DNA from 2 places in the Cyanobium sp. NS01 genome. Region 2 is predicted to be linked to the other one. Evidence: predicted binding sites of a transcription regulator. Region 2 holds the regulator's gene; the other holds the start of a gene.

Region 1 (3,403 bases), 270 kb from region 2:
CTGGATGTGGGTGTGGATCGGCAATTTCCTCGGCACGGGCCTGGTCGGCATCCTCTTTGCCATGAGCCTCACCAGTGGAGGAACCGCAGATCTGGCCACCGGGGCCGGTGACTGGGTGGCCGTGGCCAATAAGATCATCGGCCTCAACAAAGCCAATGTGATTGCCAAGTATCAGAACCTCGGAGCCCTTGGATTCTTTCTTGCCTTCCTGCGCGGTCTGATTGCCAATTGGCTGGTCTGCCTGGGAGTCACCCTGGCCCTAGTCAGCAAGAGCGTTCCTGGCAAGATCCTGGCCTGCTGGCTGCCCATCACCGCCTTCCAGGCGCTGGGGATGGAGCATATCGTGGTGAACATGTTCCTGCACACCACCGGCCCCTTGCTGGGTTCAGGCGTGAGTTTCCTTCAGATCGCTTTCTGGAACTATCTGCCGGTGACACTTGGCAACATTGTTGGTGGCATGGTGTTTATCGGCATGCTCTTCTACAGCACCCATCGCTCTCCGATCAGCAATGTGTTGCCCACCAGGCATGATGAAAAGCTCGAAAGGGAACTCGCCGCCGAGCTGGGAGCGCGCTAAGTTCAGCCTATGGGATTCCACCGCAGCTGAACGTCTATCTTGAGAATCGGCGCAGCCTTCTTCTTATCAGTCACAAGTGCCGGGCAGCAACGCTGCCCGGTCTTTTTTTATGCGTTCAAGGAGTGGTTCACCACTTCTTGTAGGGCAGGAACTTGCCGCACATGGTGATCTTCACCCTGTCTCCCGTGGGGTTGGCTTCTTTGTCGACATGCAAGGTGAAGTCGATGGCGCTCATGATGCCATCGCCGAACTTCTCTTGAATCACATCCTTCAGTGGCATGCCATACACCTGCATGATCTCGTAGAAGCGGTAGATCAGGGGATCGGTGGGGATCACCGGATCCAGGCTGCCCTTGGTGGGGTAGGTCTGCAGGGCGGCTTCGGTGTCGCCATCCAGGGCAAGTAAACCGGCCAGGGCTGTGGCTTCGTCGCTGGAGGCGCAGGCCTGGCCATAGAACAATGAGGCGACCCACACTTCATCGCGACCAAGGGCCTCACCCAGCTCGGAGAAGCTGAGTCCTTTGGCTTTCTTGGCCTTCAGAAGTGCGGCCGTCAAGGGCGATCCGCTGGAGCCAGGTGTTGATGACATGGTCATAAAAGTTGAGATCTGATGTGGCAGCCAAGCAGCTGATCTGTGGGCCCTCTGCCGCTTGATGTGCTGCAAGATGGAGCCCCTTCATGATGTCGTCACGGCTGTGATTCCCGTGTGTTGGTCGATACGACCAGGCACTGAACCTGCTGCGCCGGCCACCTTCTGGCCCGTGCCACTCCCCCGCGGCCCAGTGCAGAAACTGCCCAGGCGGTCGGCCGTTTGGTAGTGGCGGCCACACTTGCTGGGGTACGGTGTTGGGTTCACTGGACCACGCCCAACCGGTGCGCGCCCAACACCGACTGCCATGACTGCCACAACGCCGAGACCGGCGCCGATGTTCGAGCTCATCCCCTACGAGAAGTTCCGCGACACCCCCGCAGTGCGCTTCTTCGACATCACTGTGGCCGCGTCCAATGCCCGGGATCTGGTGATCCACTCGGGGCCCGCCACCTCCCCTCCGGACGATCCGGCCACGGGAGCCTGGCAGTTCTACCTGCATCCCCACCAGGAGGACAATCTGCTCGCCCTGCACGGCGGCCGCACCTTCTATCTGGTGAACTTCGGCTGGAACTACCCCTTCCACATCGTGCGGCTCGATACGGGCGGCGACATCCTCAGGATTCCGCCGGGAACCTTCCATCGTTCCGTTTCCGATCCTGACGGCTCGGTGGTGCTCAACCAGGCTGTGCGCGAACCGGGTGTCAGCCTGGTGCAGGAATTCCGCGTCTACAACAGCCGGAGGATTCCAAGGCTGTTCGCCACCACCTTCAAAACCGCGCCGCTGCCCAAGCTGCACGGTCTGCACTGGTAAGCCGTGTTGGCTGAAAAGATGACCACCCAGCCCCGCCGCGATCAGCCCAGGGGCAGGCTGGCCTCCAGGGGGGCGACGGGATCGAGAATCTCCGCTTCGATCAGCCAGTCAAAGCTGCTGCTCACCCCAGCTGGGCCTGAAAAGCAGCCGGTGATGGCGGCGGTGAGTTCCGGCTTCGAGGACGTGGCCAGGGTGATGTAGCGATCGTCGACCGGACCCTTGCCGCTGGGGTCGTAGCCGCGCCAGCCGGCTCCCGGCAGGTAGACCTCCGTCCAGGCGTGCAGGTCGTACTGCTCGGGAGCGGGATCCACCAGGTGGTAGCCGCTGACGAACCGGGCCGGCAGGCCCACGCAGCGGCAGGCCTCAACCATCAGCATGGCCAGGTCACGGCAGGAGCCCACCCGTTCCTTGAGGGTGCGGCCGGCAGGCCAGGCGGGACCCACGTGGCGCTGGGTGTACTTCACCCGGTCCTGGATCATCTCCACCAGCTGATCGAGAAACATCAGGGCCCGCTGGTCGCTGCCCATCAGGGCCTCCTGGGCCATGTCCACGGCGGCGGGGTCGTGCTGGCCATTGGGCAGCCAGCCGCCGAGGGAGCCCTGCAGGTCGCCGTTGAGGTGGCCTACGGGGTAGGGCAACAGCGGCTCGTTGGCCTCCAGGCAGGTCTGCAGATCCGGTGGGGTGTGGGAGACCACCGTGCTGCTGGCCTCGACGCGGAAGCTGTCACAGGAGCCGCCGAAGCGGGCCCGCAGAATCTCATCGCCACTGGCGGCGATCAGAGGGAACAGGGAGTTGGGCTCAGGATCGATCGTGAGTTGGAAGTCCACCAACGTCTGAAATCCATGGCCCCGGGGTTTGAGGCAGAAGCGATGGGCTCCGAGCAGAACAGGCGCGCTGTACCGGTAGCTGAACGTGTGCTTCAGGCGCGCACGCATGCCGGATCCACGCTCTGGGACTCAAGGCTGGTGGCCACGAAGTAGCGCCCCTCGATCAGGTTGTGCAGGCGGTTGAGGTCGCTCTGCAGGGCGTCGATGGCCTCATGGAGGCCTACCGCGAACAGGTCGTCGATGCGGGTGTAGCTCCAGCGGGCCAGGGTGAGTCCGCTGAGGCATTCCAGTTCATCTGGAGCCCCGGGCACCGAGCGGCCCTGCACGATCTTGAGGGTGTCCTGAATCCGCTCCAGGCAGTAGCGCACCGAGCGCGGAAAGATCGGGTCGAGCAGCAGGAAGCCGGCCACGGCGCGGGGTTCGATCGCCTGTTGACGCGCCTGGCGGAACATCTGGTAGGCCCCGGCACTGCGCAGCAGCGAGATCCACTGCAGCTCATCGAGGACGCCGCCCACCTCATCGGGGGAGGGCAGCAGCAGGAAGTACTTCACATCGAGGATGCGGGTGGTCTTGTCGGCCCGCTCCAGCAGGCGTCC
Region 2 (3,403 bases):
GCCAGCAGCGACGCCCCCCTCACGGGCGGCCGGCCCCTCTGTTGCCCGAAATCCTCAGTTCCACGGAGATCGGGTCGGGGGTGTCGGCGTCGCGCAGCGCCACCGCCTCGAGTTGCACCACCGCGTCGCTTGGGCGCTCTGCCAGCCGTTGGGTGAGCTGGTTGAAGCTGGCGGCATCGAACTGCAGCCCATCCTCCATCGTGCCCTGGCGCTGGGCCTGGGCATAGGCAGCCGCCAGCAGCAGGTTGAGCCGGCGGGCCAGCTGATCGGGGCTGCGCAGGCCGGCCTCGATCGTGGTGCGGGCCATCACCTCACCGGCGGCCACCACCCGCCGATTCGGACGCAGGTCGGGGAAGGCCAGCACCTGTCTCTCGCCGCGCAGCACGTTGGCGGCCGAGAGGATGCTCACCACCCAGGTGCCGGGTCGAGCCAGCAGCCCCTCCAGACGGCTGATGTCGTTGCTGGGCACCAGCAGGATCTGCCGATCGACCGCCTCCCCCGGCAGCACGCGCCGGAAGGCGTTGAGGTTGGCCTGCTGCAGCAACGCCGTGATCACCTCCTGGGCCTGGCCGGGGTTCTCCAGCTTCACCTTGGCGCTGGCCAGGGACTGGCCGGTGGTGATCACCACGTCGCCGCGCCGCAGGGCGATCAGGTTGTTTTCGAGCTCACGCAGCTCCTGGGCCCCTGCTGCGATCCGTTCCCGCACTGCGGCCAGTTCAGCCTCGGTGCGCTGGATTTCAGCGTCCCTGCCCCGCACCACCTCGCTGAGGCGAGCGCGTTGACCCTCCAGGCTCCGGTTCTGTTGTTCGAGCGCCACCTTGTCGCGCTCCAGCCTGGCCCGCTGGGCCTGCAGGGGGGCCAACTCCTTGCGCAGGGCGGCGCTGCGCCGCTCGGCCTGGGCCAGCTCCTGCTGCACCTTGCGCTGGCCGGCCTGAGCCCGGGCCACCTCCGCCTGGCTGGTGCTGAGGCGCTGGCGACTGGCCTCGAGCTGGCTGCGGGTGCCACTGAGCCGCTCCTCCAGCTGGTCGAGCTCGAACAGTCCCGTGCGCAGGCGCTCACTCACCAGCAGCATCAGCCCGAGGGACATGGCACTGATCAGGCTGCCTGTCAGCACCGTGATCAGCACGGCGGTGCGCCGCGGCCGCAGCTTGAACAGACTCAGCCTGGCCTTGCCGACCCGGCTGCCCAGGCGGTCGCCCAGGGTGGAGAGCACGCCGCCGAGAACCAGCAGCGCCAGGATCAGCAGCCAGCCCGACACAGGTGTCCTCGTATGGAGCCAGTATCCCGCCTTGGCCGCTGGGCTTCAGGCCGATGTCAGCTGAAGCGCTTGGCCAGGGCGATCGGATCGAACACGGTGATCTTCTTGCGGTCGATCTGAACCAGCCCTTCGTTGCGCAGGTCTCCCAGCAGGCGGGTGATCGTCACCCGGGTGGAGCCAATGGCCTCGGCGATGGCCTGGTGGGAGAGACGCAGGTCGATGGTGATGCCCTCCGAACCCGGCACGCCGAAGTCGCGGCAGAGCACCAGCAGAAAGCTCACGAGCCGCGAACTCATGTCGCGGTGCGTGAGGGTCTCGATCATGGTTTCGGTCTGCAGGATCCGTGAGGAGAGCCCCTGCAGCAGCAGCAGGCCCACGCTGGCGTCCTGTTCGATCGCCTTGCGCACAGAGGTGGCCGGTGCGCTCAGAAGCTCCACGCGGGTGAAGGCGATCGCGTGGTAGAAGCGGTCTGAGCGCTGGCCAGTGAGCAGGGAGAGCACCCCGAACAGGCTGTTTTCCCGCAGCAGCGCCACGGTGATCTCCTCTCCGGATTCGTACACCCGCGAGAGGCGAACGGCTCCGCGCCGCAGCAGGTAGACCCGCTCGGCCGGATCCCCCGGGAAGAAGATCGTCTTGCTGCGCTCGATCGCCTCGACGCTGCTGCCTCCCAGGGCCCGGATCACCTCCAGCAGGGTCTGGTTGCCCTGGCCGGCGGCCCCCATGCCGCCCACCACCCCTGGTGCACCGCTGCTGGGTGTGTTGGCCGTACGGCTGAACCCGCGTGTGGCGCCAACCATGGCTGGGTCAGGCATATGGGCGGACCCTATAGATGCGATGGGGGCCCCCATGTAGCAACAGGCACCTTTTGGGGGCCGGTGAGTCCGGGCGCACCGGCGTGCGTGTGGGTGGACCCACCACAGGTGGTGGTTGTGCCCAGCGCTACGCCACGCGACCGCTACATTCAGTCCTGCGTCGCTGCAGGGTCCATGGCCGCCAGTCTCTCGAGCAGCCCCGGTTCCGGAGTCCGGCTCGAGGTGGTGGGTTCCGCGCCTGCCGAGGCCGCTGTGCACACGGCCCATCGGCCCGTGGCCCCTGTGGCTCTGCCTGCGGCGGCCCTTCCGGCGACCGTGCGTCCGCTGCGCCGGCTGGCCCAGCCGGAGGGCATGCTCCAGGTCCACACCGCCCCGTTCCGGGGCAGTGTGGCGGCGGTGCTCAGCCTGGCCCTGCGCAGCGCTGGCCTCGGCAGCCGGGTGCTGGTGAGTCAGCTGCTCAAGGGTGGGGTGGAGCAGGGGCTTGCCGCCAGCCCCTGGCTCTGCGGCCGCCTCCAGTGGCTGCGGCCGGCCGTGGCCACCTGCCTGGCCGAACCGGCTCCAACCCATGGCGGCGAGATCCTGGAGGCAGTGCAGGAGGTCTGGGCCTTCAGTCGCCAGCAGCTGCTCCACGGCAGCGTCGACCTGATGGTGCTCGATGAACTCGGCCTCGCCGTGGAGCTGGGCTACCTGCCCCTCCAGGAGGTGCTCACCACCCTGGAGCTGCGGCCCCCCCACCTGGATGTCATTCTGACCGGACCCTCCATGGCACCTGAGCTGATGGCCCTGGCTGACCAGGTCACCCAGCTCCGCCGCGGCTGTTAGGCCGGCCTCCGATGCTCAAGAACGACCGTTGGATCAAGCAGCAAGCGTCCGGCGGCATGCTGGAGCCCTTCCAGGGCACGCTGGTCCGCCACCTCGACCCCGCTCAGGCCAGCAGTCCGGTGCTCAGCTTCGGCTGCTCCTCCTACGGCTACGACCTGCGCCTCTCGCCCCAGGAATTCCTCATCTTCCGCCATGTGCCCGGAACGGTGATGAACCCCAAGCGCTTCAATCCTGCCAACCTGGAGCCCGCATCCCTGCACGAAGATGCGGATGGGCGGTATTTCATCCTGCCCGCCCATTCCTATGGCCTCGGGGTGGCTCTTGAGCACCTCAGGGTGCCGCCCAACATCACGGTGATCTGCCTGGGCAAGAGCACCTACGCCCGCCTGGGCATCATCGTCAACACCACTCCCGCCGAGGCCAGCTGGGAGGGCCACCTCACCCTGGAGTTCAGCAATTCCTCAGGGGCTGACTGCCGCATCTATGCCGATGAAGGCATCTGTCAGCTGCT

The links. The regulator NtcA, encoded in region 2, controls nitrogen genes in cyanobacteria. The targets are predictions, from matches to a motif close to GTANCNNNNGNTAC.
Region 1: the regulator NtcA is predicted to act here: its motif matches at 1,284-1,297, upstream of cynS (cyanase).

What each region holds. Positions count from the first base shown of each region.
Region 1 is NZ_CP047940.1:2,684,237-2,687,639, reverse strand. Features, by position in the region: gene CyaNS01_RS14015 (formate/nitrite transporter family protein) at 1-577, shown strand, start outside; gene cynS (cyanase) at 705-1,166, opposite strand; gene CyaNS01_RS14005 (redox protein) at 1,504-1,980, shown strand; gene CyaNS01_RS14000 (transglutaminase family protein) at 2,022-2,915, opposite strand; gene CyaNS01_RS13995 (alpha-E domain-containing protein) at 2,900-3,403, opposite strand, start outside.
Region 2 is NZ_CP047940.1:2,411,598-2,415,000, reverse strand. Features, by position in the region: gene CyaNS01_RS12705 (resolvase) at 1-23, opposite strand, end outside; gene CyaNS01_RS12700 (DUF3084 domain-containing protein) at 20-1,258, opposite strand; gene ntcA (global nitrogen regulator NtcA) at 1,315-1,980, opposite strand; gene CyaNS01_RS12690 (cob(I)yrinic acid a,c-diamide adenosyltransferase) at 2,245-2,892, shown strand; gene dcd (dCTP deaminase) at 2,904-3,403, shown strand, end outside.